DNA from 2 places in the Acidiphilium multivorum AIU301 genome. Region 2 is predicted to be linked to the other one. Evidence: predicted binding sites of a transcription regulator. Region 2 holds the regulator's gene; the other holds the start of a gene.
What was found. The regulator LexA, encoded in region 2, represses DNA repair genes until DNA is damaged. The targets are predictions, from matches to a motif close to TGTTCTANNTANGTTC.

Region 1: a site for LexA is predicted at 3,729-3,744, ahead of uvrA (excinuclease ABC subunit UvrA). Genes of this name have one in related genera too.

The regions. Positions count from the first base shown of each region.
Region 1 is NC_015186.1:2,524,265-2,534,544, reverse strand. It holds gene leuS (leucine--tRNA ligase) at 1-1,944, shown strand, start outside; gene lptE (LPS assembly lipoprotein LptE) at 1,928-2,446, shown strand; gene holA (DNA polymerase III subunit delta) at 2,451-3,455, shown strand; partial or broken gene ACMV_RS21980 (hydantoinase/oxoprolinase family protein) at 3,487-3,621, opposite strand; gene uvrA (excinuclease ABC subunit UvrA) at 3,750-6,623, shown strand; gene ACMV_RS11410 (class I SAM-dependent methyltransferase) at 6,623-7,699, shown strand; gene ACMV_RS11405 (FdhF/YdeP family oxidoreductase) at 7,754-10,042, opposite strand.
Region 2 is NC_015186.1:3,498,935-3,509,214, reverse strand. It holds gene ACMV_RS16035 (LysR family transcriptional regulator) at 1-134, shown strand, start outside; gene gyrB (DNA topoisomerase (ATP-hydrolyzing) subunit B) at 660-3,098, opposite strand; RNA gene rnpB (RNase P RNA component class A) at 3,206-3,597, opposite strand; gene ACMV_RS16025 (N-acetylmuramoyl-L-alanine amidase) at 3,630-4,292, opposite strand; gene ACMV_RS16020 (TerB family tellurite resistance protein) at 4,289-5,059, opposite strand; gene lexA (transcriptional repressor LexA) at 5,112-5,807, opposite strand; gene ACMV_RS16010 (NADH:flavin oxidoreductase/NADH oxidase) at 5,957-7,039, opposite strand; gene pdxY (pyridoxal kinase) at 7,103-7,999, shown strand; gene ACMV_RS16000 (CBS domain-containing protein) at 8,102-8,539, shown strand; gene ACMV_RS15995 (hypothetical protein) at 8,558-9,004, opposite strand; gene ACMV_RS15990 (ammonium transporter) at 9,338-10,280, shown strand, end outside.

The sequences.
Region 1 (10,280 bases), 970 kb from region 2:
GAGAACTGGCCCGAGCGGGTGCGGACCATGCAGCGCAACTGGATCGGCCGCTCCGAGGGCGCGGAATTCACGATCCGGCTGGCGGCGCCGTGCGGCGGCATCGAGAGCGTGCCGGTCTATTCCACGCGGCCGGACACGCTGTTCGGGATGAGCTTCGTCGCCCTGGCGCCGGATCATCCGCTCGCCACCGCCGTTGCCGCGGCCAATCCCGAGGCCGCCGCCTTCATCGCCGAGTGCCAGAGCGCCGGCACCTCCGAAGCCGCGATCGAGGCGGCCGAGAAGCGCGGGTTCGATACCGGGCTGCGCGTCGTCCACCCCTTCGATCCGTCGCGGACCCACCCGGTCTGGATCGCCAATTTCGTGCTGATGGACTACGGCACGGGCGCGATTTTCGGCTGCCCGGCGCATGACCAGCGCGACCTCGATTTCGCCCGCAAATACGGGCTGGACGTCACCGTCGTCGTCGCGCCGAAGGACGATCCGGGCCTCGCGGTGGGGGATGTCGCCTTCACCGGCGATGGCGTGATCGTCAATTCCGGCTTCCTCGACGGGCTCGACGTCGCGGCGGCGAAGTCCCGCGCCATCGCCGAGCTCGAATCGCGCGGCGCCGGCAAGGGCGTGGTCAACTGGCGCCTGCGCGACTGGGGCGTGTCGCGCCAGCGCGCCTGGGGCTGCCCGATCCCGATGATCCATTGCGAGGTCTGCGGCACCGTTCCCGTGCCGGAAAAGGACCTGCCGGTGCGGCTGCCGGACGACCTGCCGTTCGACCGGCCGGGCAACGCGCTCGACCATCACCCGAGCTGGAAGCACGTGGCCTGCCCGCAATGCGGCGCGGCCGCCCAGCGCGAGACCGACACGTTCGACACCTTCGTCGATTCCTCGTGGTATTTCGCCCGGTTCTGCGCGCCGCACGCGCCCGTGCCGGCCGACCCGGCGGCGACCTCGCACTGGATGCCGGTCGATCACTACATCGGCGGCATCGAGCACGCGATCCTGCACCTGCTCTACGCCCGCTTCTTCACCCGGGCGATGCACCGGCTCGGCCAGGTCGGCGTCGCCGAGCCCTTCGCCGGCCTGTTCACCCAGGGCATGCTCACGCATGAGAGCTACCGCACCGAGGACGGCAAGTGGCTCTACCCCGAGGAGGTGATCCGCCACGCCGATCACGCGACGACGCTGGATGGCCGCAAGGTGATCGTCGGGCCGATCGAGAAGATGTCGAAATCGAAGCGCAACACGGTCGATCCCTCGGCCGTGATCGCCCGCTTCGGCGCCGACACCGCGCGGTGGTTCGTGCTGTCGGACAATCCGCCGGAGCGCGACGTGGAATGGACCGAGGCGGGGGCGCAGGGCGCGTTCCGCTATGTCCAGCGGCTGTATCGTCTCGCCCGCAGCGTCGCCGCCGACCGGGCCGACGACGTGGCGCTGGAGCGCGCCGAGGGCGAGGCCCGCAAGCTGCGGCAGGCGACGCATCGCACCATCGCCGCGGTGACCGAGGCGATCGACGGTTTCGCCTTCAACGTCGCCATCGCCCGGCTCTACGAGCTGGCGAACGCCATCGCCGAGACCGAGGGGCGGGATGCGCCGGGGCTGCCGGCGGCGCGGCGGGAGGCGATGTCGGCGCTGATCCGCCTCGCCGCGCCGATCATCCCGCATGTCGCGGAAGAGGCGAACGCGCAGGTCTCGCCGGAGGCCGGGCTGGTCGTCAACCAGCCCTGGCCGGTCGCCGAGCCGGAGCTGCTCAGGCGCGATTCGGTGACGCTGGCGGTGCAGATCATGGGCAAGCTGCGCGGCACGATCGAGCTGCCGCCGGGGGCGGACGCCGAAACCGCCATCGCGGCGGCGATGGCCGAGCCGCGCATCGCGCAACTTCTGGAAGGGGCGACGATCGTCAAGCGCATCCACGTTCCCGACCGGATCGTGAACTTTGTCGTCCGTCCTTAAGATCCTGCCCCTCGCGGGCCTGCTCGCGCTCGCGGGGTGCGGGTTCCGCCCGCTATATGGCGGCGGCCAGGCGGGAACCGCCGTCGTCTCGCAGCTCGACGAGATCGATGTCGGCTTGCTGCCGGACCGGCAGGGGCAGTTGCTGCGCCAGGCGCTCGAAGCCGAGTTGCAGCGCGCCGGCGCGCCGTCCTTCTATCGCTACCATCTCGCGGTCGACTATGGCTGGAACGTGCAGATCGTGGGCGTGCAGCCGGACAGCTCGAACACCCGAAACCGCTACATCGCCACCGCGCAATGGACGCTGACGCCCGAAGGCGACCGGAGCCGGATCATCGCCCGCGGCTCGACGCAGGCGATGGATGCGATCGACAACATCGACAACCAGAACTTCGCGGGCACCCTGGATCAGGGCGTGCTGCGCCATCGCTTCGCGAAGCGGCTCGCCCGGCAGATCACCCAGCAGCTCGCGGTCTATTTCCGCAATCACCCCGACCGGGGGTAAGCCGGTGAAGATCGACGCCCGCCACGTCGAGACATTCCTCGCCGATCCGGGCCGCGCGCGGTTCGTTCTTGTCTATGGACCCGACACGTCGCTGGTTGCCGAACGGGCGCGCCGGCTGGCGAAGCTGGTCGCGGGATCGCTCGACGATCCGTTCCGGCTCACCGAACTCGATGCCGACACCGCCGAGCGCCTGCCCGAGGAAGCCGGGGCGCAGGCCTTCGGCGGCGGCCGCCGGGTGGTGCTGCTGCGCGATGCCGGCGACCGGCAGGTGGCACCCGTCGAGGCCGCGCTGGAGGGGAAGGGCGATGCCCTCATCGTCGCGATCGGCGGTGATCTGCCGGGGCGGTCGAAACTCCGCGCCCTGGCGGAAAAACACGCGGAGGCGGCGGCCATCGCCTGCTACCTGCCGGATGGCGCGGCCCGCGGCCCGGCGCTCGAGGCGGCGCTGCGGGCGGCCGGCGTGGGCATCGGCCGCGAGGCGCTCGCCCTCGCCGCGAGCCGGCTCGGCGGCGAGACCGGGGCGCTGCGCGACGCGGCGGAACGGCTCGCCCTCTATGCCGGGCCGAACGGCGCGGTGGATATCGAGGCGGTCGAGGCGGTGCTCGATGATCAGGGCTCGGCCTCGATGCAGGATGCGATCGATGCCGCCCTGGCCGGCGACGTGAAGGCGGCGGACCACGCGATCGGGCTGGCGCTGGAGGAAGGCGCCGCGCCGGTCGCGGTGATCCGCGTGCTGCTCGGCGAACTCGCCGGGTTGCGGCTGATGGCCGACGCGGTCGCCGGCGGCGCGAGCCCGCGCGATGCCGTTGCGGCGCGCCGGCCGCCGGTGTTCTTCAAGCGCCAGCCGGTCGTGATGAAGGCGGTGGCGCGCTGGCGGGAGCCGGCGATCATGGCGGCGATCGAACGGGGCCTGCGCGCCGAGGCGGACTGCAAGCGCACCGGGGCGGTGCCCGAGGCGATCGTGCGGCAGATGCTGCTGGGGCTCGCGCAGCGCGCCGCCCGCGCCTGAGGTTCAGGCGCCGTAGCCGCCGCACGCCGGCGATCTCGGTCTCGAAGGAACGGGCATAGGCGCCGTCGCAGAGCGCGACATCGGTCGAGGTTCCGCCCATGTCGAAGCCGACGATGCGGGTGAAGGTGCCGCCGCGATCGATCCAGAACTGCCACGGCCCGCCCATGAACCCGCCTCTTGACGATGCGCGCGCCTGTCCATCATGCGTCCGCCGGGCGCGCATCTGCCTCCACCCCCTTTCCAGCATGCGCGGACGGGGCCATATCGTCGCGGGGACATTTCGGGAACATGGCTATGGCAGGGTCGGGCTACATCACCGTGCGCGGCGCGCGTGAGCACAATCTGAAGAACATCGACGTCCGCATCCCGCGCGACCAGCTCACCGTGATCACCGGGCTGTCCGGCTCCGGCAAGTCCTCGCTCGCCTTCGACACGATCTATGCCGAGGGGCAGCGCCGCTATGTCGAGAGCCTGTCCGCCTATGCGCGGCAGTTCCTCGAACTGATGGGCAAGCCGGATGTGGACAGTATCGAGGGCCTCTCGCCGGCGATCTCGATCGAGCAGAAGACGACCTCGCGCAACCCGCGCTCCACGGTTGGCACCGTTACCGAAATCCACGACTACATGCGCCTGCTCTGGGCCCGCGCCGGCGTGCCCTATTCGCCGGCGACCGGCCTGCCGATCGAGGCGCAGACGGTGAGCCAGATGGTCGACCGGGTGATGGCGATGGCGCCCGGCACCCGCCTGCTGCTGCTCGCCCCGGTGGTGCGCGACCGCAAGGGCGAATACCGCAAGGAACTCGCCGAATTGCAGCGCCGCGGCTTCACCCGCGTGAAGGTGGACGGCAAGCTCTACGAGATTGCCGAGGTGCCGGCGCTCAACAAGAAGATCAAGCACGAGATCGAGGCGGTGGTGGACCGCATCGTCGTGCGCGAGGGCGCGGAACAGCGGCTTGCCGATTCCTTCGAGACCGCGCTCGCCCTCTCGGATGGCATCGCCTATGCCGAGAACGCCGACACAGGGGAGCGCACGGTGTTTTCCGCCCGCTTCGCCTGCCCGGTCTCCGGCTTCACGATCGAGGAGATCGAGCCGCGCCTGTTCAGCTTCAACTCGCCGCACGGCGCCTGCCCCGAATGCGCCGGGCTCGGCACCGAGACCGTGTTCGACCCCGCGCTGATCGTGCCCGACGAGCGCCGCTCGCTCGCCGACCAGGCCATCGCCCCCTGGGCCAACGCGCAGTCGCCCTATTACGACCAGACGCTGGCCTGCCTCGCGAAGCATTTCCGGGTGAAGCTGACCACACCCTGGGAAGACCTGCCCGAGACGGTTCGCGAGGCGATCCTGTTCGGCGCCGGCAAGACGGAGATCGACTTTTCCTACAAGGACGGGGTGCGCGCCTATACCGTCACCCGCCCGTTCGAGGGGGTGGTGCGCAATCTCGAACGCCGGATGCGCGAGACCGACAGCGTGTGGGTGCGCGAGGAGCTGGCGCGCTACCAGGCCGAGCAGCCCTGCCGGCGCTGCCAGGGCGCGCGCCTGCGCGACGAGGCGCTGGCCGTCCGGGTTGCCGGGAAAAACATCGCCGAGGCCTCGGATCTTTCGATCCGCGAGGCGCGCGACTGGTTCGCCACCGTGCTCGACACGCTGACCCCGCAGCGCCAGGACATCGCCCGCCGCATCCTCCGCGAGATCAACGAGCGGCTGCAATTCCTCGTCGATGTCGGGCTCGACTATCTCTCGCTCGCCCGCAGCTCGGCCACGCTGTCGGGCGGGGAAAGCCAGCGCATCCGCCTCGCCAGCCAGATCGGCTCCGGCCTGACGGGCGTGCTCTACGTTCTCGACGAACCCTCGATCGGCCTGCATCAACGCGATAACGAACGGTTATTGGGCACGCTGCGCCGGCTGCGCGATCTCGGCAACACGGTGCTGGTCGTCGAGCATGACGAGGATGCGATCCGCAGCGCCGACCACGTGATCGATATCGGCCCGCGCGCCGGCGTGCATGGCGGCGAGCTGGTCGCCGAGGGCTCGGTCGCGGACATCGCCGCCAATCCGCGTTCGCTCACCGGCGACTATCTCTCCGGGCGACGTTCCATTGCGGTTCCGGAACGGCGACGGCCGGTCGATCCCGCGCGGATGCTGAAACTCGTCGGCGCCCGCGGCAACAATCTCAAGACCGTCACCGGCGAATTCCCCCTCGGCGTGTTCACCGCCATCACCGGCGTCTCCGGCGGCGGCAAGTCCACCCTGGTGATCGACACGCTCTACAAGGCGGTCTCCCGCCGGCTGATGGGCTCGGGGCAGGTGCCCGCGCCGTTCGAGCGGCTCGACGGGCTCGACCTGCTCGACAAGATCATCGAGATCGACCAGTCGCCGATCGGCCGCACCCCGCGCTCCAACCCCGCGACCTATACCGACCTGTTCGCCCCGATCCGCGACTGGTTCGCCGAACTGCCGGAAAGCCGCGCGCGCGGCTACAAGTCCGGCCGCTTCTCCTTCAACGTCAAGGGCGGGCGCTGCGAAGCCTGCCAGGGCGACGGGGTGCTGAAGATCGAGATGCACTTCCTGCCCGACGTCTTCGTCACCTGCGACACCTGCAAGGGAAAACGTTACAATCGCGAAACGCTGGAAATCCGCTTCCGGGAGAAATCCATCGCCGATGTGCTCGACATGAATGTCGACGAGGCGATGGGCTATTTCTCCGCCCAACCCCGCATCCGCGACCGGCTCGAACTGCTCGGCAAGGTCGGGCTCGGCTATATCAAGCTCGGCCAGGCGGCCACGACCCTTTCCGGCGGCGAGGCGCAGCGGATCAAGCTCGCCAAGGAACTCGCCCGCCGTGCCACCGGCCGCACGCTCTACATCCTCGACGAGCCGACAACCGGCCTGCATTTCGAGGATGTGAGGAAATTGCTGGAGGTTCTCCATGCGCTGGTGGATGCCGGCAATACCGTGATCGTCATCGAGCACAATCTGGAAGTGATCAAGACCGCCGACTGGATCATCGATCTCGGCCCCGAGGGCGGGGATGGCGGCGGCGAGATCGTCGCTGCCGGCACGCCGGAAGAGGTCGTGACGAACGAGCGGTCTCATACCGCGAGCTTCCTCGCGCCCCTGTTGCCGAAGCCGGCGGCGCGGAGCGCCGGGCGGCGTCGCAAGGTGGCGTGATGCTGCCGGCCTGGAAGCGGGCGCTGCTCCGCTTCCCGCCGCTCGCCCGCATCGCCGCGCGGGAGGGCGCGCTGCACAACCGGGTCGCCGCCCTCGAAGCCGAGCTCGCCGCCCTGCGGCCGCCGCCGGCGCCGCCATTCCCGATCGTTCACGCGATCGAGCATTTCTGGTGCGACCGCTGCGGCGTGTTTGTCTGCGGCTGGATCCATGCCCATGCGGTGAAGGTGCGCGCGGTCGCGCTGCGCGTCGGCGACCGCCGCACCGATCCGGTGCCGCCGGCGCCGCGCCCGGACGTGCAGTCGCATTATCCCGAGATCGGCGACAGCGGCTTCAGCCTCTACCTCGAGGCTCCGCCTTTCCAGCCCGCCAGCCTCGAGATCGCGACCGATGCAGGCGACGTCTCGATCCCGCTCGAACCGCCGCCGCTGCCGCCGCCGCCGCCCTCGCCGCTGGTGATCCGGCCCTTCATCGACGAACTCCGGCAACGGCGCGGCCGGGTGCTGGAAATCGGCGCCCGCCTCGTCAGCCCCGGTGCCTATGCGCGGGCCCGCGATTTCGAACCGGACTGCCATTATGTCGGCTGCGACATTCATCCCGCGCCGGGCGTGGACCTCGTGGCCGACGCGCACTCCCTGTCGGCGGCGACCGGCCGGGGCGCCTTCGAGGGCATCTTCTCGGTCGCGGTGATGGAACACATCGCCGAGCCCTGGCGCGTCGCCGCCGAGATCAACCGCGCCCTTACCCCAGGCGGCCTGACCTTCCACATCACCCACCACACCTTTCCCCTGCACGAGACGCCGAACGATTTCTGGCGCTATTCGGACGAGGCGATGCGGATCCTGTTCGGCCCGGCGCGCGGCTTCGAGATCGTCGATGCCGGCATGCGCAGCCCGGTCAGCCTGGTGCGGCTGTTCCCCGGCCGCGCGGCGGCGGACATGGAGATCACCCGTCACGCCGGCTATGTCGGCACCTGGGTGCTGGCGCGGAAGGTCGCCGAAATCGCCGACGACGCGCCGGATGCCGGGATGACCGGCGATCTCGCCGAACGCAGCCGCGCCTATCCGAAGCGCGGCTGAGCCTCGGGGACGTTCCGGCCGGATGGGTCCACCCGACCGGACAGCGAGGCCCCGTTATTCCCCGGCGGCGAGCGGCGCCACCGTCACCGGCACCGACTTGTAGGTCGGCGTGCCGCTCTGCCGGTCGTGCCGGGCCAGCGGCATCAGCACGTTGGCCTCCGGGTAATAGGCGGCGACCGAGCCTTCCGCGATGTCGTATTCGATGGCGGTGAACCCGGCGAGGCGATGCGCCCCGTCCTCGGCATGGGCGACGTCGATCCGCCCGCCATGCTCGATGCCGAGCCGCGCCATGTCCGCGCGGTTCATGAACACGACGTCGCGCCGGCCGAACACGCCGCGATAGCGGTCGTCCATCCCGTAGATCGTGGTGTTGTACTGGTCATGGCTGCGGATCGTGGTCAGCAGCAGGGGGGCCTGCGCCGCGCCGGCACCGGCCGGCGGCATGAACTCGGCGCGGCCCGAGGCGGTGCGCCAGACGCGCTCGGCCGGCGGGATCGGCAGGCGGAAGCCGCCCGGCACGGCGATCCGCGCGTTGAAATCGGCGAATTCGGGGAACACCGCCTCGATCGCGTCGCGGATCAGGCTGTAATCGGCCACCATCTCGCGCCAGGGCACGGTGCTGTCGGGGAGGGTGGCCATGGCGATGCCGGCGACGATCGCCGGCTCCGAGCGCAGCAGTGGCGAGGCCGGCGCGAGCTTGCCGGCCGAGGCATGCACCATCGACATCGAGTCCTCGACGGTGATGACCTGCGGCCCGCTCTCCTGGATATCCTCCTCGGTGCGGCCGAGGCAGGGCAGGATGATCGACTCCCGGCCGATCAGCAGGTGCGAGCGGTTGAGCTTGGTGGCGACATGCACGGCGAGATCGAGCCGCCGCATCGCCGCGGCGCAGGCCTCGGTATCCGGCATGGCGATGGCGAGGTTGCCGCCGAGGGCGATCAGCGCGCGGGAGTCGCCGCGCAGCATCGCCTCCATCGCAGCGACCGCGTCATGCCCGTGGGCGCGCGGCGGGGTGAAGCCGAAGCGCTGCGCGATCCGCTCCAGCATCGCCTCGCCCGGCTTCTCGGTGATCCCCACGGTGCGGTCGCCCTGCACGTTGGAATGGCCCCGCAGCGGGCAGATCCCGGCACCCGGCCGGCCGAAATTCCCGCGCAGCAGCAGCAGGTTGGCGATCTGCCGCACATTCTGCGTGCCGGTCGCGTGCTGGGTGATGCCCATGCCGTAGGTGACGATGGTCGATTTCGCCCGCGCGTAATGCCCGGCCACGGTGGCGAGATCGGCGCGCGAGAGCCCGCTCGCCGCCTCGATCCGCTCCCACGGCGTCGCCCGCAGGTCGGCGGCGAGATCCTCGAACCCGTTGGTGTGCGCGGCGATGAACGCCCGATCGAGGATGCCGGCGTCCGGCCCCGCCTCGGCGTCGAGTTCGAGCAGCGCCTTCATGATGCCCGAGAGTGCCGCGGCATCGCCGCCGACCCGCACCTTCAGGTAGGTCGAGGCGATCGGCGTCGCCCCCCGCGTCGCCATCTCGACCGCGTTCTGCGGGTCGGCGAAGCGTTCCAGCGCCCGCTCGCGCATCGGGTTGAACACGATGATCGGCACCCCGCGGCGCGCGACCTCGTGCAGCGTGCCCATCATCCGCGGATGGTTGGTGCCGGGATTGTGGCCCATCGCGATGATCAGGTCGCAATGGTCGAAATCGTCGAGCGAGACGGTGCCCTTGCCGAACCCGATCGACTGCGGCAGCCCGACGCTGGTGGCCTCGTGGCACATGTTCGAGCAGTCGGGGAAATTGTTGGTGCCGTATTCGCGGGCGAAGAGCTGGTAGAGGAACGCCGCCTCGTTCGAGGCGCGGCCGGAGGTGTAGAACTCCACCATGTCGGGGTCGGGCAGGGCGCGCAGCACCGCGCCGATGCGGGCGAAGGCGTCGTCCCAGCCGATCTCGCGATAGGTGTCGCTCTCATGGTCGTAGGCCAGCGGGTGGGTGAGCCGCCCGGCATCCTCCAGCGCGTGGTCCGACCAGCCGAGCAGCTCGCTGACCGTGTGGGCGGCGAAGAAATCGGGGCCGACGCGCTTGCGCGTCGCTTCCCAGGTCACCGCCTTGGCGCCGTTCTCGCAGAACTGGAAGGTCGAGGTGTGTTCCTTGTCCGGCCAGGCGCAGCCGGGGCAGTCGAACCCGGTGGGCTTGTTGGTGCGCAGCAGCAGGCGGGCGGCGTCGCCGGCATCCATCTGGGTGCGGATCGCCTTGGCGGTGGCGCGCAGCGCGCCCCAGCCGCCGGCCGGCGCGTCATAGCGCCGGATTCCCTTCAGGTTGTGATCGGGCACGATGCGACGTCGGGTGGTCATGGGCAGCATCTCCGCTAGAGCGCCTTCCGATCCTCCCGGACCGGATGCCGTGCTCTATGATATTGACAATTAAAGCATCGTTACCGGACCGGACGATTCCATCCGGGCGGGTGACGCTCCAGGCTGGCCGCGCCGGCCCGGATGCCGGGCGCGTCCCGCACGTGACGCCGCGGGCCGGCCTCCGCAACCCCTCGGGCAGCAAAACTCCTGTGCAGGGCGGGGCAGGGCGCGCGGCCCC
Region 2 (10,280 bases):
AGTTCTGTGAATTGGAGGAGGCGCCGACGATTGATCACGTCCTTGCCTGGTGTGCGGCCAACATGAATCCGAGCCTGAAACTGTTCCTGGCGATGACTTTCCCCGAATCAGGTGATCCGGCCATCCATCGTTGAGAGGCTACAATCGCCCCTGCCGGCACAAAGGCGGATGTCGAGGCATCTTCCGACCGGTTCGAATGCCGTGCGTTGTGGCCTGGATGTCCCGTCATGCCGGCAGAACGATTGCCGAACTGAAGGCGCGGCCGCGACCCGGTGCCCTGGCCTATTGTTCGCCGGGCGCCACTGCGGAATAATGTTTCGCGGCCTGTGTATCACCGAACACGGCGCCATACACGACAGCCGCGATAAAACTCGTGGAAATCACGAGCACGATGGCGATCCCGAATAACTGTCCCCGCGACAGACGCTGCATGATGGGCTGAATTATAACGTCAGTCCTTTCCGATCAGACAGTCCCCGGGCAATCACATCTTGATCATCCACGACATGCTGGCCGACAGCACCGTCGAACGGGCTTCGCCCGCCCGAAATTCCATTCCGCCAAGCAGCCACTAGCGCAAATGCGCCAATGCATGTCACGGAATGCATTCCGGATACCATCAGCACTCCCGGCAGCGGACCGGACCGCTCCAGCCGCGGTCACACGTCGAGATTGGCGACCTTGAGCGCATTGCCGACGATGAATTCCCGGCGCGGTTCGACGACATCGCCCATCAGGGTCGAGAAGATCTGGTCGCTGTCCTCGGCGTCGCCAATCCGCACCTGCAGCAGGCGGCGGGTCGTGGGATCGAGCGTGGTCTGCCAGAGCTGGTCGGGATTCATCTCGCCCAGCCCCTTGAACCGCTGGATCGACAATCCCTTGCGCCCGATGCCGAACAGGGTTTCGATCAGGCTGGACGGGCCGCGGACCGGCTGCGCCGCGGTTCCGTGCGCCAGTTGCGGCGCGGTCGCGAAGCGCGCCTCGAGGCGGCCGGACCGCTCGGCGAGCCAGCGCGCATCGGATGAGCGCAGCATCGCGAGATCGATCGTGTGCCGCTCGGCAACGCCGCGCACGGTCCGCGCCATGGTGACACCCTGGGCATCCACCGCGACCATCCAGCCGCGTTCGTTCGGCAGCGAAATCGCATCGAGCCGCGCCGCGAGCACGGGCGCCAGATCGCCGGCGGCCTCGGGCGTCGCCCCGAGCAGTCCGGCGATGGCGGCCTGTTCGACATAGGCCACCGGAATATCCCGCGCGAGATCGGCGATCCGCCGCGCCGCCTCGCGCATGAACGGCAGTTCGGCCGCGAGGTCCACACCCTCGATCGCCACCTCGGCCAGCGCGCGCTCGAAGAGGTAGGCCTCCATCGCGTCGTCGTCCTTCAGGTAGCGCTCCTCGTTCCCGCGCTTGACGCGATAGAGCGGCGGCTGCGCGATATAGAGGTGCCCGCGCTCGATCAGCTCGCGCATCTGGCGGAAGAAGAAGGTGAGCAGCAGCGTGCGGATATGCGAGCCGTCGACGTCCGCGTCGGTCATGATGACGATGCGGTGATAGCGAAGCTTCGAGATGTCGAACCCGCCCTGCTCCGGCTCGGCCGGGCCGATGCCGGTGCCGAGGGCGGTGATCAGGGTGCCGATTTCCGCGGAACCCAGCATCCGGTCGAACCGCGCCCGCTCGACATTGAGGATCTTGCCCTTCAGCGGCAGGATCGCCTGGGTCTTGCGGTCGCGCCCCTGCTTGGCCGAGCCGCCCGCCGAGTCACCCTCGACGATGAAGATTTCCGACTTCGCCGGGTCGCGTTCCTGGCAGTCGGCCAGCTTGCCGGGCAGGGTCGAGATGTCGAGCACGCCCTTGCGGCGGGTGAGTTCGCGGGCCTTGCGCGCGGCCTCGCGGGCGGAGGCGGCGTCCATCACCTTCTGGGCGATCAGCCTGCCTTCCTTCGGGTGCGTCTCGAACCAGTGTTCCAGCGCATCCGCCACCGCCGCCTGCACCAGCGGCTGCACCTCGGAGGAGACGAGCTTGTCCTTGGTCTGCGACGAGAATTTCGGGTCCGGCACCTTCACCGAAAGCACCGCCGTCAGCCCCTCGCGCATGTCCTCGCCGGAGAGCGAGAGGCTGTCCTTCTTGCCGAGGCTCTCCGCGTATTTGGAAACCACGCGCGTCAGCGCCGAGCGGAAGCCGGCGAGGTGGGTGCCGCCGTCGCGCTGGACGATGTTGTTGGTGAAGCAGAGCATCGTCTCGTGATAGGTGTCGTTCCAGGCGAGCGCGAACTCGACCTTGATGCCGCCCGGCGCATCGTCCTTGAACGCGGTAACCGGGGGCGAGAACAGCTGTGTCTTCGCGCGGTCGAGCCAGGAGACGAATTCGACGAGGCCGCCCTCGTACCGGAAATGCGCCTCCTGAACGGCGCTGTGCCGCTCGTCGCGCAGGTTGATCGTCAGGCCGGAATTGAGGAAGGCAAGCTCCCGCAACCGCCGCTCGTAGATCGCGAAATCGAACTCGGTGCGGGTGAAGGTCGCGGCCGAGGGCCTGAACGTGACCGAGGTGCCGGTGCCGTGCTCCGACGCGCCGACCACCGCGAGCGGCGCCACCGTGTCGCCGTTCTCGAAGCGGATGAGGTGCTCCTTGCCGTCCCGCCAGATGCGCACCTCCATCCATTCCGACAGCGCGTTCACCACCGCAGCGCCGACGCCGTGCAGCCCGCCGGACACCTTGTAGGAATTCTGGTTGAACTTGCCGCCGGCGTGCAACCGCGTCAGCACCACCTCGGCCGCCGAAATCCCCTCTTCGGGATGAATGTCGGTCGGGATGCCGCGGCCATTGTCGGTCACCGTCATCGAGCCGTCGCCGTTGAGCACGACATCGACCCGGTCGGCAAAGCCGGCCTGCGCCTCGTCCACCGCGTTGTCGATGATCTCGAAGCCCATGTGGTGCAGGCCGGATCCGTCATCGGTGTCGCCGATATACATGCCGGGCCGCTTGCGCACCGCATCGAGGCCGCGCAGCACGCTGATCGAGGCGGCGTCATAGACGCCGTCGGGCGCGGCGGCCGGGTCTTCGGAAGCGGGTACGGCGGTCGAATCGGCGGTGCTGGTCATGCCGGTCAAGCACTCCATTGGGCGGGAAATCTGACCTCACTCATAGCAGAGCCGGCCCCGATTGCCTAATCGCGCGCGGGCATGGCCGGGCGGCGCGCGGGGGCAAAAATGCCAGACGGTCTGTAAGCCGGGTTCTGTCCACACCCTCGCGGATGCTGGACGGCCATTCATCTGGGACACGCATCGCTGCGTGCCTCGCGCGACCAACCCGGGCGACGAGGCGGAATCCCTCCGCGGCCATGATCGCTCATGCCGCCGGTCGCCCCTATTCGGTCTTGCTCCCGGTGGGGTTTTCCCTGCCGCCCCCGTTGCCGGCGGCGCGGTGCGCTCTTACCGCACCTTTTCACCCTTGCCGGCAGGCCGAGGCGTACCGGCGGTATGTTTTCTGTGGCACTTTCCCTGGGGTCGCCCCCGCCGGCCGTTAGCCGGCACCGTCATTCCATGGAGCCCGGACTTTCCTCCGCGCCGCGAGCGGCACGGCGGCCGTCCAACCGTCTGGCCCGCGCTTCTTGGGCGATCGCCAGCGCCCGGTCAATGGGCGCCGAACAGGGCGCGGATCGCCGCGGCGCGGGCGCGCGTGCCGGCATCCGCCACACCATCGACCCGTTCGGGCCGGAACCGCCGCTGGAACGCGGCCACGACCGCGGCGCGGTCGAGCGCCACGTCATAGCCGATCGCGGCGAGATCGGCGGCGAGATCGTCGCCCGCGGCACCCGCCGCCGCCGACCACAGGCCGATCCCCGCGGCGGCGAGTTGCGGCCAGGGAAACAGCTCGCCAGGGTCCTGCTTGCGGTCCGGCGCGATGTCCGAATGGCCGACCACGTTCCGCGGCGGGATCGGATGGCGGCCGAGAATGCCAAGGCAAAGCTCGATGACCGCCGCGACCTGTTGCGGCGGGAACGGGACATAACCCCATTCATGGCCGGGATTGACGATCTCGATGCCGATCGACCGGTCGTTCAGCCCGCGCGCGCCGCGCCAGAAGCTGATCCCGGCATGCCAGGCGCGGTCCCGCTCGGGGACCAGCGCGTGAAGGCCGCCCGCCTCGTCGACGACATAGTGCGCCGAAACCTTCGCCGCCGGGTCGCAGAGCCGTTCGATCGCGGCAGCCGCGCTGCGCATGCCGGTATAGTGGAGCACCAGGTGATCGACCGGCATTCCCGCCGGCCGCGCGTCCCGGTTGGGCGAGATCACGCGCCGCGCTCGCGCTTGATGGTGTCCCAGGCGGCGTTGATCCGGGCGACGCGTTCGGTCGCGCGGGCGATGAACTCCGCCGGCACGCCGCGCGCGGCAAGCTGGTCCGGATGGTTCTCGCGCATCAGGGCCTTCCAGTGGGCGCGGATCGCCTCGGTGCTGGACGTGCGGGCGATGCCCAGCACCTGATACGGATCCTCACCGAGATTGCCGCCCGAAGGGTTCGCCGCCCGGGCGCGGGCCGCCTCGCCCAGGCCGAACAGCGCGCCGATCCGCGCCAGCATGTCGGCTTCGCGCGCGTTCACCGGCCCGTCCGCCCGGGCGATGGCGAACAGCGCGCCGAGCACCTGCTCGAGGGCAAGGCGGTTGTCGGCGAAGCTCTCGCCGAGCTGGCGCGCATAGGGCTCGAAGCCGGACGCATCCTCGCGCGCCTGGTCGAACAGGTGCCCGATCGTCGGGATCGCCGCATCCTCGATGCGGAACTGCCGCTTGAACGCGTCGATCTCGGCGCGGACCACCGGCCCGTCGCATTTCGCGAGCTTGGCGGCGAGAACGGTGGCGCCGATGGCGAACACCTGTTCGCGCCGGCCGAGCAGGGCGGCAAAGCGGGCGGAGTCGAGCGGCAGGGCGCGGCCGAGCCGGGCGCCGAGCGAGCCGAGGTCACCGGTATCGGCGGCATGGCCCAGCGCGGCGCCGGCCACGGCGCCGAACGGCCCGCCGACGGCGAACCCCGCGACGCCGCCGATGATCTTCCCCCACACGCTCATGCGCGCAATATCGGCCCGGTTGGCCGGCGGGTCAAAGGGGGGTGGGGCCGGCTCAGTAGCGTCGGAACAGCGCGACCAGCCGCCCTTGGACCTTCACCCGCTCGGCCGGGAAGATGCGGATCTCGTAGCGCGGGTTGGCCGGCTCCAGCGCCGTCGAGTTGCCGCGCCGGCGCAGCCGCTTGAGCGTCACCTCGACATCGTCGATCAGCGCCACGACGATCTGCCCCGTCTCGGCGGTCTCGCCCCGGCGGATGATGGCGGTGTCGCCATCGAGGATCCCGGCATCAACCATCGAATCGCCGGCCACCTCGAGCGCGTAGTGCTCGCCCGGACCCACGAGCGAGGCGGGAATCTCGATTTCGGCCTGGTGCTCGCGCAGCGCCTCGATCGGCTGGCCGGCGGCGATCCGCCCGTAGAGCGGCAGGGTGATGGCCGCCGCCGGATCGGCCGCGCGCGCGCCCTGCAGGCGGGCGGTGAAATCGCCCCGGATCACATTGGGCGCGAAGCCCGTATCCGGCCGGTCCGCCGCGGCATCCGAGGGCAGGCGCAGCACTTCCAGCGCCCGCGCGCGGTGTTTGTGCCGGCGCAGGAACCCGCGTTCCTCCAGCGCGCCGATCAGCCGGTGAATGCCCGATTTCGACTTGAGGTCGAGCGCCTCCTTCATCTCCTCGAAACTCGGGGAGCAGCCCGTCCGGCGCAGATGCTGATCGATATAGACCAGCAGTTCGTGTTGCTTGCGGGTGAGCATCGGGCATTCTCCGGCTTCTTGCCCCGAATGCGCCGCAATGGCCGGGGCCGACAGGACGCTTTTGGGAACAAAACGCTAACATCTGTTCTTAAAGGGCCGATTCGCGCCGCGTCAAGACCTTCGTGACGCTGGCGCGACCCGGCCGAAGGTCAGACGAGAGCCCGCTGATATTGCGGCACGAGATCAACCGGCAGGCCGAAATGCTGCGCCGCGCGGATCGGCCATGCCGGGTCGGCCAGCAGGGCACGGGCGAGGAAGACGAGATCCGCCCGCTCGTTGGCGACGATCTCGGCCGCAAGCTCGGGCTCGCGGATCATGCCGACCGCGCCGGTCGCGATCCCGGCCTCGCGGCGGATGCGCTCGGCGAACGGCACCTGGTAGCCGGGGTGGATCGAGGGAATCCTCTGCTGCGGCGAAATTCCGCCGGTCGAACTGTCGATCAGGTCGACATCGCCGCGGGCGGCAAGCCAGCGGCACAGCGTCACCGCCTGGTCGGCGTCGAATCCGCCCTCGATCCAGTCGGTGCAGGACAGGCGCACGAAGAAGGGCAGGTCGTCCGGCCATTCCGCCCGCATCGCGTCGATCGCCTCCATCACGATCCGCGCGCGGTTGGCGAGATCGCCGCCATAGGCGTCGGTGCGATGGTTGCTGACCGGCGAGAGGAACTGGTGCAGCAGATAGCCATGCGCCGCGTGAAGCTCGACGATGCGGAACCCGGCGCGGCGGGCGCGGGCCGTGGTCGCGGCGAAATCGCCCACGATGGCGGCGATCTCGCCGGCGGTGAGTTCGTGCGGAGCGGGGCGATCAGGCGCGAAGGGCAGCGGACTCGGCGCCACCGGCAGCCAGCCATCCGCCGCATCGGGCGCCACGAACCCGTCGCCCTTCCAGGGCTGGGTCTGGCTTGCCTTGCGGCCGGCATGGGCGATCTGGATCGCCGGCACCGCGCCGCCATATTCGATCAGCGCGACGAGGCGCTTCATGAAAGCCTCGTGCCCGTCATTCCAAAGGCCGAGGCAATGGGCGGTGATCCGCGCCGCGGGCGAGACATGCGTCGCCTCGGTGAAGACGATGCCGGCGCCGCCCATCGCCTTGGCGCCGAGATTCTGGATGTGCCAGTCCTGCCCGAGGCCGTCGATCGCGCTGTACTGGCACATCGGCGAGACAACGATGCGGTTGCGCGCCTCGACGCTGCGGAAGCTGACCGGCTGAAAAAGCTTGGGAATGCGCGCCACGGCAAGACCTTTCGACAATGAATGAAGACGTTTGCCCGGTGAGATGGCGCAGGGAAGGCGGGCATGCAACCGCCGGCCCTTGCCAGGCCGCGCGCCCTGCCGCCAAACCGGGCCATGGCGATTCTCTCGATCCAGTCACAGGTGCTCAACGGCGCGGTTGGCAATGCCGGCGCGGCCTTCATCCTGGCGCGGCATGGCCACGAGGTCTGGCCGCTGCCGACGGTCCTGCTGTCGCATCATCCCGGCCATGGCGGCGCCGAGGGTGGCCCGGTGAAGCCGGCGCGGCTTGCCGCCCTGCTGGACGGGCTCGCCGCGCGCGGCGCCTTCGCGCGGTGCGAGGCGGTGCTGTCCGGATATCTCGGCGCCGCGGCCGCGGTTCCCGTGGTGGGCGAGGCCGTCAGCCGGGCGCGGGCGGCGAATCCGGCGGCGCTCTATGTCTGCGATCCGGTCATCGGCGATGACGGGCGCGCCTACGTGCCGCCGCCGCTGATCGCCGCGATCCGCGAAACCCTGGTGCCGCGCGCCGATATCGCGCTGCCGAACGCCTTCGAGCTCGGCATTCTTGCCGGCACCACCCCCACGGACCGGTCCAGCGCCTTCGCCGCCATGGAGGCGCTTGGCACGAGGCTGGTCGTCCTGACCGGTTTCGCCGGCGCGGATACGGCGCCCGGCATGCTCGACATCCTCGCCATCGACCCGGATGGGCGCCGGCAGATCTCCGTACCCCGCCTCGCCGGGCGGTTCTCCGGCGCAGGCGATGCCTTCGCCGCCCTGTTCATGGCCCATTACCTGCCGTCGCGTCGGCTTGACGCGGCCCTGACCGCCGCTGCGGCAGCAACGACGGAACTGCTCCGCATCACCGCCGCCCTCGGAACGGACGAACTCGCCATCGTCGCGGCTCAGGAGGCGTGGGTTGCGGCCGGATGCGCCGCACGGGATGATGAAAATCCGGCGAGATGAACCATTTGTGTTGATCTGGGCGAAACCGCCGACATAGTCTGGTCTGGAATGAGCCTGTCCGCCGCGCCGTCGTGCGGCGAGGGCGTCCTCGGGAGGTTTGCGATGACAACGATGGCTGCGATACTGAAACGGAAACCCACCGCGCTGATCTCGGTGCCGCCTGAGGCGCGTATCCGCGAGGTGGTCGTCGTGCTGGCGGAGAAGCGCATCGGCGCTGTGGTCGTGCAGTCGCCGAACAGCGACCTGCTCGGGATTCTCTCGGAGCGCGACGTGGTCAGAAGCCTGGCGGCGAACGGCGCCGCGACGCTGGAGATGGAGGCGAGCCAGCTGATGACCCGCGCCCCCACCACGGCGACGCCGTCGACCACGGTTTTCGAGGCGGAAAACCTGATGACCGACGGGCGTTTCCGCCATCTGCCCATCGTCGACGGGGGCAAGCTGGTCGGTGTCGTCAGTATCGGCGACGTGGTGAAGTCGCTGATCGAGACGCAGACGCACGAAGTGCGCAGCCTGCGGGAATACGTCAACGGCAGCGCCTGACCGCGCGGCCGCGCGAGGTCAGCCCGGCGGGGCGAGCGGCTGCGCCTGAACGCTGCTGTTCCCGCCATAGCCGGTATCGCTTCCCGTACCGCTCGTGTAGCCACGAGAGGAAGACATCGGCGCCGGCGCCAGTTGCTGCGGTGCCGCATTGGCCGGCCCTGGCCCGGCTTCGTTCGTGGCCGGCGCCGCCGCGCCGCCGGCCCAGGGCGGATTGCCGAGATTCACCTGCTTCGGCGTCGTGTTCGCGGCGGTGAGAGCGCCAATGCCGCCTCCAACGGCACCGCCGACGAGAACGCCGATCGGCCCGCCGATCAGGCCGAAGGTCGCGCCCGTGGCGGCCCCGCCGGCAGCCCCGCCGCTCATGCGATTGCCGGCATCCGCGCCGCACCCGGCCAGCGTCACCGTCATTGCCGCAATCAGCCCCAGCGTCGTCGCTTGCCGCCGCCTGCGCTTCCAATCCGTCATTGAATGCTCCTTCCCGCGCCGGAGCGTTTCCGGCTGTCGGACCCTACAGCGCGGAATCGTGGCGAAACAAGGTTCGGGCCGAGTCCGGACGATGATTTCGGCGTAATCAAGGACAGGCTGCAACGAGGTCGCGAAGGGCGATCGCCACCGGCCATGTGCCGGAATGATGTGCTAATGGACATCCGGAGGAAGTTCATCCCCGATTCTGCCTGACGGCCCGGCCGGCGCGCCATGGCCAGCGCCCGAGGTTTTGGCACAATTCCTGCTAACTGCCCGATGTCACACGGATCAGCCGCATCGGATAACGGGCGGAACAAGAAGGAGCGGGTCGCCATGACGCGACGTTTATGGACGGTGGGAGCCCTCTCGCTCCCGCTTGCCGGCATCTGTTTGCCTGCAAAAGCGGCAGAATCGGGTTTGAGCGCGGGCGATACTGCCTGGATGTTGGTCAGTTCGGTCCTGGTGCTGCTGATGACCATTCCCGGCCTCGTTCTGTTCTACGGCGGCATGGTCCGCAAGAAGAACGTGCTTTCGATCATGATGCAGAGCGTCATCATCTGCGCGGTCGTTTCCGTCCTGTGGCTCGTGGTCGGCTACAGCCTGGCCTTTTCCAACGGCAACGGCTTCGTCGGCGGGCTGGGCGATGTCCTGCTGGAAAACCTGGCGCGCGACTGGAACCTGCCCTTCACCCTCGGCACGGGGCTGCCCGACGCCGTGCATCTGCGGGTGCCGGAGAGCGTGTTCGTCATGTTCCAGCTCACCTTCGCGATCATCACCCCGGCCGTGATCACCGGCAGCTTCGCCGAGCGGATGAAGTTTTCCGCCCTGCTGATCGTGATGGCCGCATGGTCGCTGCTGGTTTACGCGCCAATCGCCCACTGGGTCTGGAGTCCCGCAGGCTGGCTCTACCGGCTCGGCATCGCCGACTACGCGGGCGGCACGGTCGTCGAGGTGAATTCCGGCATTGCCGGCCTCGTCTGCGCGCTCTATCTCGGCCGCCGCCTCGGTTTCGGACAGGACAACATGATGCCCTGGAACCTGTCCTATGCGGTGATGGGCGCCTCGCTGTTGTGGGTCGGCTGGCTGGGCTTCAATTCCGGCGGCGCCGGCGGCGCCAATCCGAATGCCGGCATGGCAGTGCTGGTCACCCAGATGGCCGCGGCGGGAGCGACCCTGTCCTGGACCGCGGTCGAATGGGCGCATCTCGGCCGTCCCACGGTGCTGGGCGCGATTTCCGGTGCCGTGGCCGGCCTTGTGGCCATCACCCCGGCGGCGG